One region of the Bradyrhizobium sp. UFLA05-109 genome, then DNA from elsewhere that is predicted to be linked to it. Evidence: riboswitches for the same ligand, from Rfam matches in the RefSeq annotation. Region 1 holds a riboswitch; each other region holds the start of a gene.
The links. Region 1 has a riboswitch for cobalamin ahead of Q3C01_RS01565 (TonB-dependent receptor plug domain-containing protein). Riboswitches for the same ligand answer to the same signal wherever they lie in the genome.
Positions count from the first base shown of each region.

Region 2: linked by a shared signal. The riboswitch ahead of metE (5-methyltetrahydropteroyltriglutamate--homocysteine S-methyltransferase) and the one ahead of Q3C01_RS01565 (TonB-dependent receptor plug domain-containing protein) in region 1 are both predicted to bind cobalamin.
Region 3: linked by a shared signal. The riboswitch ahead of Q3C01_RS18880 (ribonucleoside-diphosphate reductase subunit alpha) and the one ahead of Q3C01_RS01565 (TonB-dependent receptor plug domain-containing protein) in region 1 are both predicted to bind cobalamin.

Region 1 covers NZ_JBBIAR010000002.1:50,048-54,826, reverse strand. Annotated here, with positions in the region: gene Q3C01_RS01575 (hypothetical protein) at 1-438, opposite strand, end outside; partial or broken gene Q3C01_RS01570 (DUF6925 family protein) at 479-1,467, opposite strand; gene Q3C01_RS01565 (TonB-dependent receptor plug domain-containing protein) at 1,515-2,909, opposite strand; cobalamin riboswitch at 2,896-3,099, opposite strand; gene Q3C01_RS01560 (hypothetical protein) at 3,197-3,460, opposite strand; gene Q3C01_RS01555 (substrate-binding domain-containing protein) at 3,621-4,427, opposite strand; gene Q3C01_RS01550 (hypothetical protein) at 4,570-4,779, opposite strand, start outside.
Region 2 covers NZ_JBBIAR010000070.1:34,226-39,004, reverse strand. Annotated here, with positions in the region: gene Q3C01_RS36210 (alpha/beta fold hydrolase) at 1-960, opposite strand, end outside; gene Q3C01_RS36205 (TRAP transporter substrate-binding protein) at 1,264-2,352, opposite strand; gene Q3C01_RS36200 (hypothetical protein) at 2,333-2,563, shown strand; cobalamin riboswitch at 2,597-2,821, shown strand; gene metE (5-methyltetrahydropteroyltriglutamate--homocysteine S-methyltransferase) at 2,927-4,779, shown strand, end outside.
Region 3 covers NZ_JBBIAR010000023.1:123,006-127,784, reverse strand. Annotated here, with positions in the region: partial or broken gene Q3C01_RS18880 (ribonucleoside-diphosphate reductase subunit alpha) at 1-2,124, opposite strand, end outside; cobalamin riboswitch at 2,248-2,464, opposite strand; cobalamin riboswitch at 2,728-2,933, shown strand; gene Q3C01_RS18875 (TonB-dependent receptor) at 3,149-4,779, shown strand, end outside.

The DNA.
Region 1 (4,779 bases):
GAACGGCGTCGCGGCGAACAGCACGAGCTCATAGGCACCGTAGGCGCCGATCAGGGCCGCGGCCAACGCCAGCGGCGCGCGATTTGGCGGCAGCGAACGGATCACGGTAGCGGATGCTGCGGTCGCGGTCAGCGCGGCCGCGCCGATCACAAAGCCCCAGGCGATCGTGCCGGCGTCGACGGGATAGTGGTGCACGCTGAAGCCGATCGTCTGATTGACGAGCCAGGCCCCGGTGACGACGAGCAGCGCCGGACGCAGCGGCAGCACGGCCGCAGCAACGACTGCAAACGCCGCAAACGGCGTGGCGCAGGCGAGCGCGAAGCTTGCAAGTGCGCATGACACGGTCAGCAGCGCGAAACAAAAGATCGCGGCATAGCGCGGCTCGACCGGATCAAGACGGACACGGTCGGTGTGAGGCGGCAGGACGTTGAGGGCCATCGGTGATCTCCTTGCTGGGGATTCTAATCGATTTATCGGGTCAGTGAAGGGCTTCCATCGGATCTTCGGGGTCTGTCGGATCGAGCCGGTCGTAGGCCGCAAGCCATTCGACGAGTATCTGCGATGGCGGCCCGGCTGCCGACAATTGCCGCAGGGCGACCCGGATCGTGGAGCGGGCGAAACGATCGCGTCTGAGCGCCGGCGTGTCCGGGCCCCGTCCGGCCGCGACGGCCTCGTTGACCTCGCGCTTGAGCGCCACAAGCTCTGGCACGCCATGGCGTTCGAGCAAGGCTTGGAAAGCCAAGTGATGGTCCGCCCGGAACGCATGCTTGCGGCCGAGCTGGTCGCGGAGCGCATGCGCCGGATAAAGATGGGTGCAGGGAACCCAGCCATCGGGCAACGGCTCGGTGGCCGAATGGGTGCGGCCATGCGCCAACAACTTCGGCAGGACATGGGTGTGCGGGCCGTCCGGGCTTCTCCCGCTCGGCGGCGGGATCGGCTGAAATACTTCGGCCCGCCCGATCCGGCTGACGAACACGCGGTGCGGATTGGCCGCCAGGATAATCCGCATGACGTCGTTCCCGGGCGCGAACACTGGCGTCCCGGCACGGCTCCGCAGCGCCGCGATCACGTCGGGATCGCCGACCCGGATGCAGGCATCGATCTGCAAGCAGCCAAGGCAAGATCGAACAGGACGTCCCCGCGATCCCGGCTGCGCAGCGCATCCTCATCCGGACCAATTTCCGTCAGCGTCGTGCGCTCACCCATGGCGCAGGATTCCCGCGGCAGGCAAACCGCCACACGATGGCTCCAGCTTTCGGTCGTCGGCGACTCCGATGCAATCAGACGCAGATTTGGACGAGGCACGATCCGCACTCCGCCCTTGTCCGTGACGACGCCGATCCCCTCACTGGTCTGTTGCAGATCGGCGGGTTCGCCGGCGTCGCGCGTGAACTCGGCAATCGCCCCGAACGTTCCTACGCTCCAGCCGGTCTCGACGTTGCCAAGCTGTCTTGCCAAGACGTTCATGATATCGAAAGCCATCGTCATCGGAACGTTCTCGTCCACTGTCCCTGCTATCTGACGTCGTAACTTGCAATGCGTATGCCGCCGAACACACCGAGACCGGGTGCCAGAAAGCCGGTCGGGTTCTGGTAGTGCCGGTTGAAGAGATTATCGACCCGCGCAAACACCTTGACTTGATCGCTGATCGCATAGTCGCCCCGCAGATTCACGATGGTGTAGCCGGGCGCCACGATCTGCGCCCCCGTGTCCCGCGTGATATCGAGCCAATCGCTGACATGAAGCACGGTTACCGACAGCGTGAGGGGGTCGATCGGCAGCCAGATCGCGGTTGCGCTCCACTTCTCCTTTGGCCTGCGAAGGAGCTGCAATCCCGTGCTCGCATCGACGGTGCGGGTGAAGGTGTGGTCGGCGCGCACGCTCACGCGATCCGTGATCTTCGCGGTGACGAAATTCTCGGTGCCTTCCGTCGTCGCGAGTCCCACGTTCGTATAGGACGTGAAGGTGTCATTGCTCGTGATGAGGTTGGTGATGCCGTTGTGGAAATAGGTCGAGCCGAACCGCACGCGATCGCCAAACAGCGGCTGCTCGAAACCCGCGTCATAGCCTTGGCTCTGCTCTGGTTTCAAATTGGGATTGCCGAAGAAGAAGAAATCCGGGAAATTCTGGTAGAGCTCGCTGAGCGTCGGCGCCTTGAAGCCGGTTCCATAGCTCCCCTTCAGCTTCGTCTCGGTCACCGGAATGATCACGGCTGGCGCGATGCGATAGGTCGCATGCTCGCCGAACTGGTCGTTGAAGTCGTTGCGCATGTTGGCAACGACGAAGACCCGGTCGGCAAATTGCGACTGCAACTCGACGAAGCCGGCCTTGTTGCCATTCTGGGCGGAGAAGCCGGTCGCATCGATGCGATCGGTCTGCTGCTCGGCGCCGACGATCAGGTTGTTGCCACGCGCGATCTCGGCGACGGCATGCCAGTCGTATTTGATGCGTTCGCCCGTCGTGACGGTCCACAGCGGATCGCCGGGACCAATGTCGGAGCTGCGGTTATTGGCATAATTGACGGCGAAATAGTTCTTGATACGGCCATCGAACAACGACCAGACGGCTTCGTCGCGATTGAAGAGCTGCCGTACCCCATGCGTGCTCTGGGTGGCGTTCGGCGTGCTCGGAAAGCCGCTATCGCCGGTGAACAGCAACGTCGCCTCGGTATAGCGGACGACCGAGTTCACCGACCAGCTGTCGTTGATGTCTAGCCCGAGCTTGGTCGAATAGCTCATGTTGTCGTAGTTGTTGCCGTTCGCCTTCTGACCCGGCGGCAGCAGCTGGAGCGGCGTCACGGGAACGTCACCCGCATGAAAATGGGCGACATTGAACGCGTAGTTGAAATTGTCCTGCGAGCCGCTGAGGCCCACGGTCTGGTTGAAGGTGTTGAACGACCCGGTCTCGATCGAGGCGGTCGCGCGCGGTGGCTCGCGGGTCGTTACCTCTACGTCGCCTTCTCGGGACCGAGATTTCCCAGTGGCATGTGACGAAAGATTCACCGCTTACAGTTGCGGGGGCAGCCGTGGCGTTGGGGAGATCCAGCACCACGTTCCCTTTTGATCTCCGAAAGGAGAACCGTCAGTGACGATGTTAGGGGTTTGTTAAAGTCGGAGTCAATCGGTTCGAGGTGCGGCCGAAGAAGCAGGTGTGGCAATCCACACGCGATTCGGCTCACTCCCTCCGGCGCACTCGCTTAGCGGATGATGGTCGTCAGCCACGAGTAGCGTTTGGTCGGCCTTGCTTCACCCGGCGAGAACTGCGCGAAGGCGTCGCTGACGCGGACCGCGGGGGGCGTATCGCTTGCGAAGCTAAACTCTTTCGGCCGCGGCGCGTAGAAGTCGCGGCTATAATAAGCGTCGTCGAAACGCGTCTCGTTGATGCCGAACAATGCGTCGCAGGCGAACAGGAGCACATAGACTCCCGCAATCGCGGCGACGATCTCCTTGAGAACAGACATGTTGGTGCCCCACCCTTTCGGGGGAGCATGCGCGAGGGTTCCAAAGGCCGGGTTTAAGACGGCGCGACATTTGTGGGCAGGGTTGGCCGCGGGTCAGCAAATAGCAGACAATTTGAACGAATGCGTTATCGCCGGAATCGGCAGCGTTAACCTCGCGGCGTCACCGCTCGGAAGGGGCGATCTTCACAAGGCCGTTTTCGGCAAGAATGTCCTGCCCCTTGTCCGACAACAGGAACAGCGCAAGTCGCGCAGCGGCCGGGTTGTCCGTGAGCAAGGCGAGCCCATAGGTCGCAACGACGTCGATCTCGGGCGGCAACCGCGACACCTTCAATCCCGGAACCTCGCGCAAGGTCTGCTGCTGGCCGCTGCAATAGACGAGCAGCACGTCCGCCTTGTCGGCGAGAAAGACGCTGGCAGCTGCCGTTTGACCTTCGATCGGTTTGATTGCGGCAGGGCCGCCGACCAGCCTCAGCGCCTTCTGGCTGAGCGCAGCTTCGGCGCCGGCTCGGATTTTCTCCGCACGCTTGAACACCGCGAAAGCATAGTCCCCGCCGGGGTCAACGACAGGCGTCGACGTCGCCAGACGTATCTTGGGATCCAGCATCGTCTCCAGCGCATTCGCCTCGGTCAGACCGATCGCTTCCCGGCTGAACAGGCAGAGATTATTGCGTGCGAACGGGATCACCAGCGTCTGCGGCCGCTGCACAGCGAGCGTACGGGGATGCTCCGTGTTGGCCGAGAGATAAAGGTCCGCTGCCTCGCCTTTCTCAATGCGCTCGCGCAAGCCGCCGGCCGGACCGAAGACGGGTTCGGCGACTTGCGAGGCGTCCAGGCCGGCCGCCTTGATCGCCTGTTTCACCGACACCGTCAGGCTTCCCGCCGCGTAGACACGTGCGGGCTCGGCGCGGACAGCCGAAGCGCTGATCACAAGGAGAAATGCGGAGATGATGGAGAGTGGTCGTCTCATGAAACTTGGGCCTATGCTCTACAGCAATCGTTCGTAAAATCCGCCGTACGAGCCTTTTGGTTCAACAAGATGGATTTCGTGTATCCGGTGTCGCTCTTGGCCAAGCTCATCGGGATCACGCATTCGCTACGTGCAACCGACACTACCTGAGCCGCGTGACGGGCGTTCCACTCGCTGGCTGCATCTCGATCAATTTTGCGGTGCACCCGTTGCAAATGAGAGCGCACTCGTCGGATACGAGACCCAGCTTGATGTTGAGGCCGTTGCCGAGATCCTGCTCGGCGAGGCCGGCGATGATCCCGTTGCAACTCAAGCACCTGCGCGGAGCTTCCACGCTGCGATTCTCCTCAAC
Region 2 (4,779 bases), on a different contig from region 1:
GACAGGCTCAACCGGCGTATTGAAGTCTTCTGTACCTTCGAAAAAGAACAGTGGAATCGAAAAATCAGTGCCTAGAGACCACAGGTCGCTCCGAAGCATTGGCCCGTTCCTCCCGCGCAGTTGCGTCGCTGAAAACGAAATTCCTCTTCGCCAATAGTACCAATCGAGCAGCGAAAAATCCGGCATGAAAGGCGGCGGGATCGGGCTGACGAGCTGGAATGCTTCGATCGAAGGAAGGGGGAGCAGTTTTTCCCACTTTTGCATGATGGCGTGCTTGCTTGGATCCCAACCTGGGGACGGGGAAATAGATGCTAGCTCCGCCAACGCCACTCCATTGTTTGCGGCCTGCGCGAGTGCCTTTAGATGAGTAACGGTGAGTTCGAACTGCTTTTCGAAGGTTTGCTTGCCGACGACTTGCCCGGTGCCAACAAACGCATAAAACAGGTCCGGGCGTTGCTTGACAATATGGATGCCGAGAAACGAGCCCCATGAATGCCCGATCAAGACAATCCTGTCCTTATGAAGATGCGCTCGAAGATACTCCGCCACTTCGACGCCGTCCTGCGTCATTTGCGCCAAGGTCATGGTCGGCGCAATCGATTCGCCGGTCATTCGTAAGGTACGTCCGGCGCCACGCTGGTCCCATTGAACGACCGTGAAATATTTTTCCCACGGCTGCCAGCTCGACGAGATCGGAATGGTCGATGCACCTGGGCCACCGTGAACAAAGAGGATAACAGGGTTGCCGCGATCTTCGCCGCGTATCTGAATCCATTGATCGATGCCGCCGATCTTGACGTACATTCCCTCCTGGATTCCGTTTGGAGATTGAATCGCGAGGACACGTGCGCTGATGTTCTGGCGATAAGCGCGAAATCCAAGTCCCGAACCTGCCAGAACCACCAGGATGGTCACTGCAAGCAAGCCGGCCTTGGCGATCCTCGGAATCCAACGTTTCATCGACGCGCTGCCCTTGGCAATAAGCCGCTAAGCACACAGAGAGTTCGACATGTCTGCCGACGATACGCGCTGAAGACATTACCGCAGGAAAGGCCCTGACCAGTCCATCATCGTGCTGAATCGCATATCGCGTCAATGCCTGATGATGGGTTTCGCTTCGCTCGACCATCCTACAGTTCTGACGATTGGAGCCGCGCCGCGACGGGCGTCAGGCAGTGCCCTCCCAATGCAAAAACCCGGCCTCGCCTTGCGAGACCGGTTTTCGCTGCTTGACGAATGATCGAGCCGCAACCGTGGGCGTGATCAGCCTTGCGAGCGACGCGCCATGAAGATGTCGTAGCCGACTTCGGCGACCTGGAACCAGGCGTAGCCGTCGTTCGAGAACTTGGTCAGGGACTCGTACACCTTCTTGAAATTGGGATTGGTCGCGCTGACCTCGGCATGCAGCTCCTTCGCCGCCTTGAAGCAGGCGTCCATGATCGGCGGCGGGAAGGCGTGCAGCTTGGCGCCGTTCGCAAGCAGCTTGCGCAGCGCCATCGGATTGGCCTGGTCGTAGCGCGACATCATGTAGTTGTTGGCGTAGTGGCCGGCCTGCTCCAGAACGCTCTGATAGTACTTCGGCAGCGCATTCCATTTGTCGAGGTTGACGAAGGCGAGCAGCATCGGACCGCCTTCCCACCAGCCCGGATAGTAGTAGTGCGGCGCGATCTTGTAGATGCCGAGCTTCTCGTCGTCGTAGGGACCGACCCATTCGGCGGCGTCGATGGTCCCCTTCTCCAGCGCCGGATAGATATCGCCGCCGGCAAGCTGCTGCGGCACCACGCCGAGCTTCTGGAGCACGCGGCCGGCAAAACCGCCGATGCGGAATTTCATGCCCTCGAGGTCGCCGAGCGTGTTGACCTCTCTCCTGAACCAGCCGCCCATCTGGCAGCCGGTATTGCCCGCAAGCAGCGAGATCACGTTGTAGCTCTTGTAGAACTCGTTGAGCACTTCACGGCCGCCGCCCAGCATGTACCAGGCCTGGTTGATGCGCATGTTGGGGCCGAACGGCACCGACGAGCCGAAGGTGAAGGTCGGGTCCTTGCCGAAGTAATAGTAGGACGCGGTGTGGCCGATCTCGCAGGTCGCGTTCTGCACGGCGTCGAGCACTTGCAGGCCCGGCACGATCTCGCCGGCGGCGAAGATCTGGATCTGGAATTTGTTGTCGGTCGCCTCCGCGACCATCTTGCACATCATCTCGGCGCCGCCATAGAGCGTATCGAGCGATTTCGGCCAACTCGTCGGCATGCGCCATTTGATCTCCGGCATCGATTGCGCGATAGCGGGAGCAGCGAGAGTGGCGGCGCCTGCGGCGCCAAGTCCGGTGACTTTGATGAAGTCTCTTCTTTTCATGATTTCCTACCCTGATGGTGGTGACTGCGCGCGCCTTCTTGACGAGGCGTTTGCGGCGAGCATGGAACAACCCGGTACCGATTTCCATCCCGACGAAGGTCAAGGCATGCAAAAAGCCCGGCCTCGCGAGGCCGGGCTTTCCGGTCATTACAGGGCTTACCTAAAAAGGGCTTGCACGATCGTTCCGTCCGGCATGCCACAGTGTACGTGAGCGGAGAGAGGTTGACGCGCCCCCTCTCTTGCAGATAATCGAAGCTGTCGAGGTTCTCCGGGTCCCGCTTGACCCGGAGCTAAGAGGGAAGCCGGTGCGCTTTCAGTCTATTTGGACTGATGCAATGCCGGCGCTGCCCCCGCAACTGTAAGCGGCGAGCCCGTATCCAATCGTGTCACTGAGGCGAAAGCCTCGGGAAGGCCCGGATGCAGGCGACGACCCGCGAGCCAGGAGACCTGCCCCGACAGCATAATCGTCCACGGGCGGGGTGTCCCGGTGGTACGCCAAGCAGCTGCCGCAATCGCGGCACTCCTGCCAGCGTCCGCCATGGCCTTTTGCCCCCACCACAATGGGGTTAAAGCTATGACTTCTCTTTCACTTCCAGTCGCAACACTCGGCACGCCCCGCATCGGGCCACGCCGCGAACTCAAGCTCGCGCTCGAAGGCTTCTGGGCCGGCAAGATCAGCGAGCAACAGCTTCTCGAAACCGCAGCCGGCCTGCGCGCTGCCAATTGGGCACGCCAGAAATCGCTCGGCGCAACCATCATCCCCTCGAACGATTTCTCGCTCTACGACCAGGTGCTCGACACCAGCGTCATGGTCGGGGCAATCCCCGATGCCTACGACTGGAAGGGCGGCCTGGTCTCGCTCAAGACCTATTTCGCGATGGCACGCGGATCACAGGGCGACACACACGACGCGAGTTGCGGTCACGCCCATCATGGCCATGGCGCGACAGCACAGGAAATGACCAAGTGGTTTGACACCAACTATCACTACATGGTTCCGGAGTTTCACAAGGGTCAGACTTTCAAGCTCTCCTCGCGTAAGGCGATCGAGGAATATGACGAGGCAAAGTCGCTCGGCTATCAGACGCGCCCGGTATTGGTTGGCCCGGTCACCTTCCTGAAGCTCGGCAAGAGCCACGATGCAGCCTTCGATCCGGTCTCGCTGCTCGATGGCCTGCTGCCAGTCTATGTCGAGGTTCTCCAGGAGTTGGCGAAGCGTGGCGCCGAATGGGTCCAGATCGATGAACCCTGCCTGGTGCTCGACCTCAGTGGCACCGAGCGGAACGCGCTTCAGCGCGCCTATGCGCGCTTCGCCAAGGACGTGCCCGGCATCAAGATCATGCTCGCCACCTATTTCGGCGCGATCGGCGACAACCTCGCGACCGCCCTGTCGCTCCCGGTCGCCGGCCTGCACGTCGATCTCGTCCGCGCTCCACAGCAGCTGAGCCAGATAGAATCCGCTGCCCGCGCCGATCTCGTGATTTCGCTCGGCGTCATCGACGGCCGCAACGTCTGGCGCTCCAACCTGTCAGCACTGGTCGAGCGGTACAAGCCTGCCATCGGCAAGCTCGGCAATGATCGCGTGCAGATCGCGCCCTCATGCTCACTGCTGCATACGCCGATCGATCTCGAACTCGAGACCGGTCTCGATCCGGACGTGAAGAGCTGGCTGGCCTTCTCCGTGCAGAAGATCGCCGAGCTCTCCACGCTGGCGAGGGCACTGGCGGGCGACGCGAGCGTGGCAGACGCCCTCACCGTCTCAGACAAGGCCGCGAAGGCCCGCCAGACCTCCCCGAAAATCCATGATGCTGCGGTTGCCAAGCGTATGGCCGCGATCGACGATGCCATGCGCCGTCGCACCAGCGTCTTCGCACATCGCGCGGAAATCCAGCGCAAGCGTTTCGACCTGCCAGCCTTCCCGACGACGACGATCGGCTCGTTCCCGCAAACCACCGACGTTCGCAACGCCCGCGCGGCCCATGCCAAGGGCAAGCTGACCGACGCGCAGTATGAGCAGTTCCTCAAGGAGGAGACGGCCCGTACCGTACGGTGGCAAGAGGAGATCGGGCTCGACGTGCTGGTCCATGGCGAGTTCGAGCGCAACGACATGGTGCAGTATTTCGGCGAGCAGCTGTCTGGCTTCGTGTTCACCCAATATGCCTGGGTGCAGTCCTATGGCTCGCGCTACGTTCGTCCGCCGATCCTGTTTGGCGACGTCTCGCGCCCAAAGCCGATGACGGTTGAATGGTGGCGCTACGCCCAATCGCTGACCAAGAAGCCGATGAAGGCGATGCTCACCGGGCCGGTGACGATCCTGAACTGGTCATTCGTCCGGGATGACATTCCGCGCAGCGAAGCCTGCCGCCAGATCGGGCTCGCGATCCGCGACGAGGTCACCGACCTCGAAAAGGCCGGGGCGACCATGAT
Region 3 (4,779 bases), on a different contig from region 1:
GCGCTCGGTGGCAAGATCGGAGGATGCCTCGATGGCGTGGAAGGAGATCGCTTCCATGCTGATGTCGGCGAAAGCGATCGCCGCTTCGGACGCGATCGGGATACGCTGGACCTGAAGTGCCTCCTGGAAGCCCATCAGGCCGAGCCCAACCGGCCGATGGCGCATGTTGGAGCGGCGCGCTTCCGGGATCGTGTAGAAATTGATGTCGATGACGTTGTCGAGCATTCGCACCGCCGTCGTCACCGTCCGCTTCAGCTTGGCCTGGTCGATACCGTTAGCTCCGACATGGGCGAGCATGTTGACGGAGCCTAGATTGCAGACCGCGACCTCGTCGGCCGAAGTGTTCAGCGTGATCTCGGTGCAGAGGTTCGAGGAATGGATCACGCCCATGTGGCGCTGCGGCGAGCGCAGGTTGCAGGGGTCCTTGAAGGTAATCCAGGGATGGCCGGTCTCGAACAGCATGGTCAACATGCGGCGCCAGAGGTCGGTCGCGCGCACGGTCTTGAACACACGCATGCCGCCGGCCTTCGCCTTGGCCTCATAGGCCTCATAGGCCGTCTTGAAGGACGTCCCGTACAGATCGTGCAAATCGGGCGTCTCGTCCGGCGAGAACAGCGTCCACTCGTCGTCGGCGTCGACCCGCTGCATGAACAGGTCCGGCACCCAGTTGGCGGTGTTCATGTCGTGGGTGCGACGGCGGTCATCGCCTGTGTTCTTGCGCAGATCGAGGAATTCCTCGATGTCGACGTGCCAGGTCTCCAGATAGGCGCAGACCGCGCCCTTGCGCTTGCCGCCCTGGTTGACGGCGATCGCGGTGTCGTTGGCCACCTTCAGGAACGGGATGATGCCCTGGCTTTCGCCGTTGGTGCCCTTGATGTGGGCTCCGAGGCCGCGCACCGGCGTCCAATCGTTGCCGAGACCGCCGGAGTACTTTGCGAGCAGCGCATTGTCCTTGATCGACTTGAAAATGCCATCGAGGTCGTCCGATACGGTGGTGAGGAAGCAGGACGACAGCTGCGGGCGCAGCGTGCCGGAATTGAACAGCGTCGGCGTCGAGGCCATGAAGTCGAACGATGACAAGAGATCGTAGAACTCGATCGCCTTGGCTTCGCGGTCGATCTCTCGAATTGCCAGGCCCATCGCCACGCGCATGAAGAAGGCCTGCGGCAGTTCGATCCGCTTGCCTTGCTGATGCAGGAAATAACGGTCGTAGAGCGTCTGAAGGCCGAGGAACTGGAAGTTCAAGTCTCGCTCAGGCTTCAACGCCGCAGCGATGCGGCCGAGATCGAAGCGGGCGAGTTCGGGATCGAGCAGTTCGGCTGCGATGCCGACCTTCACATAGGCCGGAAAGTATTCGGCATAGCGCGTCGCCATGTCGGCCTGCGAGGCCGACGACGTAACGCCATGGACATGCGACAGCACCTCGCCGCGGAGCTTGTCGAGCAGCAGGCGCGCGCTGACATAGGCATAACCCGGCTCCTGCTCGACCAGCGTGCGCGCGGCCATGATCGAGGCCAGCGCCAGCTCGTCCTGGCTGATGCCGTCGTAGAGATTGCGGGTGGTTTCGGCCAGCACGGGGGCTGCGGAGACGCCGTCGAGACCGGCGCAGGCCTCATTGATGATCAGCTCGAGCCGGCGCGTGTCCAGACCGACGCGCGAGCCGTCCGGCAGCGTGACGTGAAGGGTCGGTGCGGCGACGGGCGCCGGCTGCGCGGCCGCTTCCTCGGCGCGCTGGCGGGACCGTTCCTCGCGGTAGAGCACGTAGGCCCGGGCGACCTTATGGTGCTCGCTTCGCATCAAGGCGAGTTCGACCTGATCCTGCACGTCCTCGATGTGAAAGGTGCGCCCCTCGCCTGCGCGGCGCATCAGGGCTGCCACGACTTCGGCCGTCAACTGCTCGACGCTCTCGTGAACGCGGCGCGAAGCAACCGCAGTGCTGCCCTCTACCGCAAGGAAAGCCTTGGTCATTGCGACCGCGATCTTGGCGGAATCGAACGGCGAGACCTTCCCGTTGCGGCGGATGATCTGCATGGCCGGCTCGCTGGAAGCTGCCGCAAGTGACTGTGGACGCAACTGGATGATGGGTGCGGAAGCGGTGTCCGCGTCGTGCAGGTTCAGTGACATCAAAGGGCCCCGTGATGCGCGCGTTGTGTTTGGACGGGGCGATAAGGAAGGACGCTGCCGGAACGCCGGCAGATGCGTTGCCGGACGGTGCGTGCAAGCGACCGCCGGGACACCCCGCCCGTGGACGTTCAGATCGTCACGGCAGGTCTCCTGGCTCGCAGGTCGTTGCTTGCTTCCTGTCTTCCCGGCGCAGGCGCACCAGTGACGTTGTCCGGAAGCAGCTCGCTGCTGACAGTTGCGGGGGCAGCGCCGGAATTCCGCGCACAACGCGCAGTTCACCGGCTTCCCTCTTAGCCACTACATCTTGCGACGCAGTAGGACCGTGACACCCATATATGGAGATATTCGGAGCGAAGTGTCAATGAGTGATCAAGTCGCGCTCGCCGATTTGCTTGTGGAATGCGGGAATTTTGCCGCCCTTCGTTCCGCATCTCGCGATTCGGCCAGCATGCGCAATCCGTTCCTCACCGGTCCGAGCCGAGAGTAGGGAATACTGGACGCATAGTTGCCGGCGCGCCACGCTCGAGTAGCCATCTTCTCTAACTGCGACATTTTGGCACGGACGTGATGGTGACCACGCGTTGACGCGCCCAGTCCGCGGATGCCAGTTTTTTCAGCGGTGGTGTCCGCAAGGACTCTTCAAGGGAATGCGGTGCGTCCGTTTTGGCGGACAAATCCGCGGCTGCCCCCGCAACTGTGAGCGGATAGCCGACGACCAACAAACCACTGGAGCGCCATCGGGGCTCTGGGAAGGTGGTCGGAGGCGATGACCCGCGAGCCAGGAAACCTGCTACCGGTCATGGTCATGCGCGAACGCGTCGGGCGGGGTGCCTCGGTGTCGTGAAGAGTAGCCGGTGCATCTACCGCAAGGGGCGAAGGTAGATTGCCAAGGCGACCGCGGTGACGGTTCGTTGCTTCGCCGCAGAGCGCTTACGTGAAAAATTTCAGCTACTACCATGGTGCCGCACCAGATCATCAGCGCACCTCGCGCCGCTATCTTTCTTCGACCGCGGTTTCTCCGGTCCTGATCGCAATTCTTTCATCGCTGCTGCCATCGACGGCTGCCGTTGCGCAGACTGCGGCCCGGGATAAATCCGAGCTCGAGCCGGTGGTGGTCTCTCCGCCTCCGAAGCGGCCGCGCGCGGTCAGCGCCGACAATCAGGACGCGCGTGCTGTGCGCCGTGCTGCTGCACGCAAGCCGGCACCCGTAGCTACAGCCACTCCGACGACCCAGCCTCAGAATGGTGCCGCCCCGACGCCGCTGAATACCAATGTCGTCACCGAGGCCGGATCGCGCCTCGGCATCACGGCGCGGGAAATGCCGGCGACCGTCGAGGTGATCAGCCAGCAGACGATGCAGGATCAGGGCATAAGGACGACGACCGAAGTTGCCAAGGCGGCGGTGGGCGTGATCGGCGGCGATGCGCCGGGCGCGCCCGCCATCTTCTCGATGCGCGGCTTTGCCGGCGACCAGATCAGCACCCTCTATAACGGCATCCCGATCGGGCCGTCGACCATGACCGGTCGTCCGATGGACGTGGCCGGCTTGCAGCAGGTCGAGATCATCAAGGGACCGGACTCGCTGGTGGCGGGCCTCGGCGCGACCGGCGGCGCCATCAATTACGTCAACAAGGCGCCGCACACAGGTCCGATCGTCAACGATGCCTTCACCTCCTACGATTCCTTCAACGGCTACCGCGCCGGATACGGGTCGGGCGGCAGCACGCTGATCGACGGCCTCGACTATCGCTTCGACATCAGCCATTTCAACGACAAGGGTTTCATCGACGACACCTATTCCAAGCTGAGCAATGTCTCCGGCCAGTTGAACTATCGTGTCAACGACAGCCTGAAGATCTGGGGCGCGGCCGAATACAGGCAGGATAATGACCGCTTCTACTGGGGAACACCGCTGGTGCCGGCGAATGCACCGGGCATCGTGCCGACAACGGGCATCGTCTCCGGGGTCTGGAGCAACTATTACCTTGGCGGCGGCACGCCGGTCCCGGTCACCATCGACGCGCGCACGCTGACCACGAACTACAACGTGCTCGACAATCACAGCGGCGCCAGCGAGCTGTGGCTGCGCAGTGGCTTCCAGTGGGACATCACCAACAACGTCTCGCTGAAGAGCCAGGTTTACGGCTATGACGCCCACAGGCACTGGTTCAACAACGAGATCTCGTCGTTTGACCAGACGGTCGGCGGTTTTGCCGGCGCGCAGAGCATCTATCGTGAGCGTCTGGCGCTCGATCACGCGCAGCGGCTCTACGGCAACATCACCGACCTCACCGTCAACTCCAACATCGGCGGCCTGGACAACCGCTTCGTCGCCACCGTCATGGCGAGCAACAACCAGTTCAACGTCTCGCAGGACACGCTGTTCTTCAACGACTATGTCGACCTGCTCAATCCGGATCGCGGGCTCTATGGGCCCCGCAGCGACGAGAAGATCTACACCCGCGTCAACACTGCGTCGCTGTCGTTCGAGGACCGGATCAAGCTGACCTCGACCTTCGCGCTGATCGGCGGCATCCGCTTCGAGGACATCAAGCTGGACCGCACGCGCTTCGACCCTGATGGCGTGCTGGAATCTGCCAAGGGCTATCCGTTCTCGACCACCTTCAATCCCATCACCGGCCGCATCGGCTACAC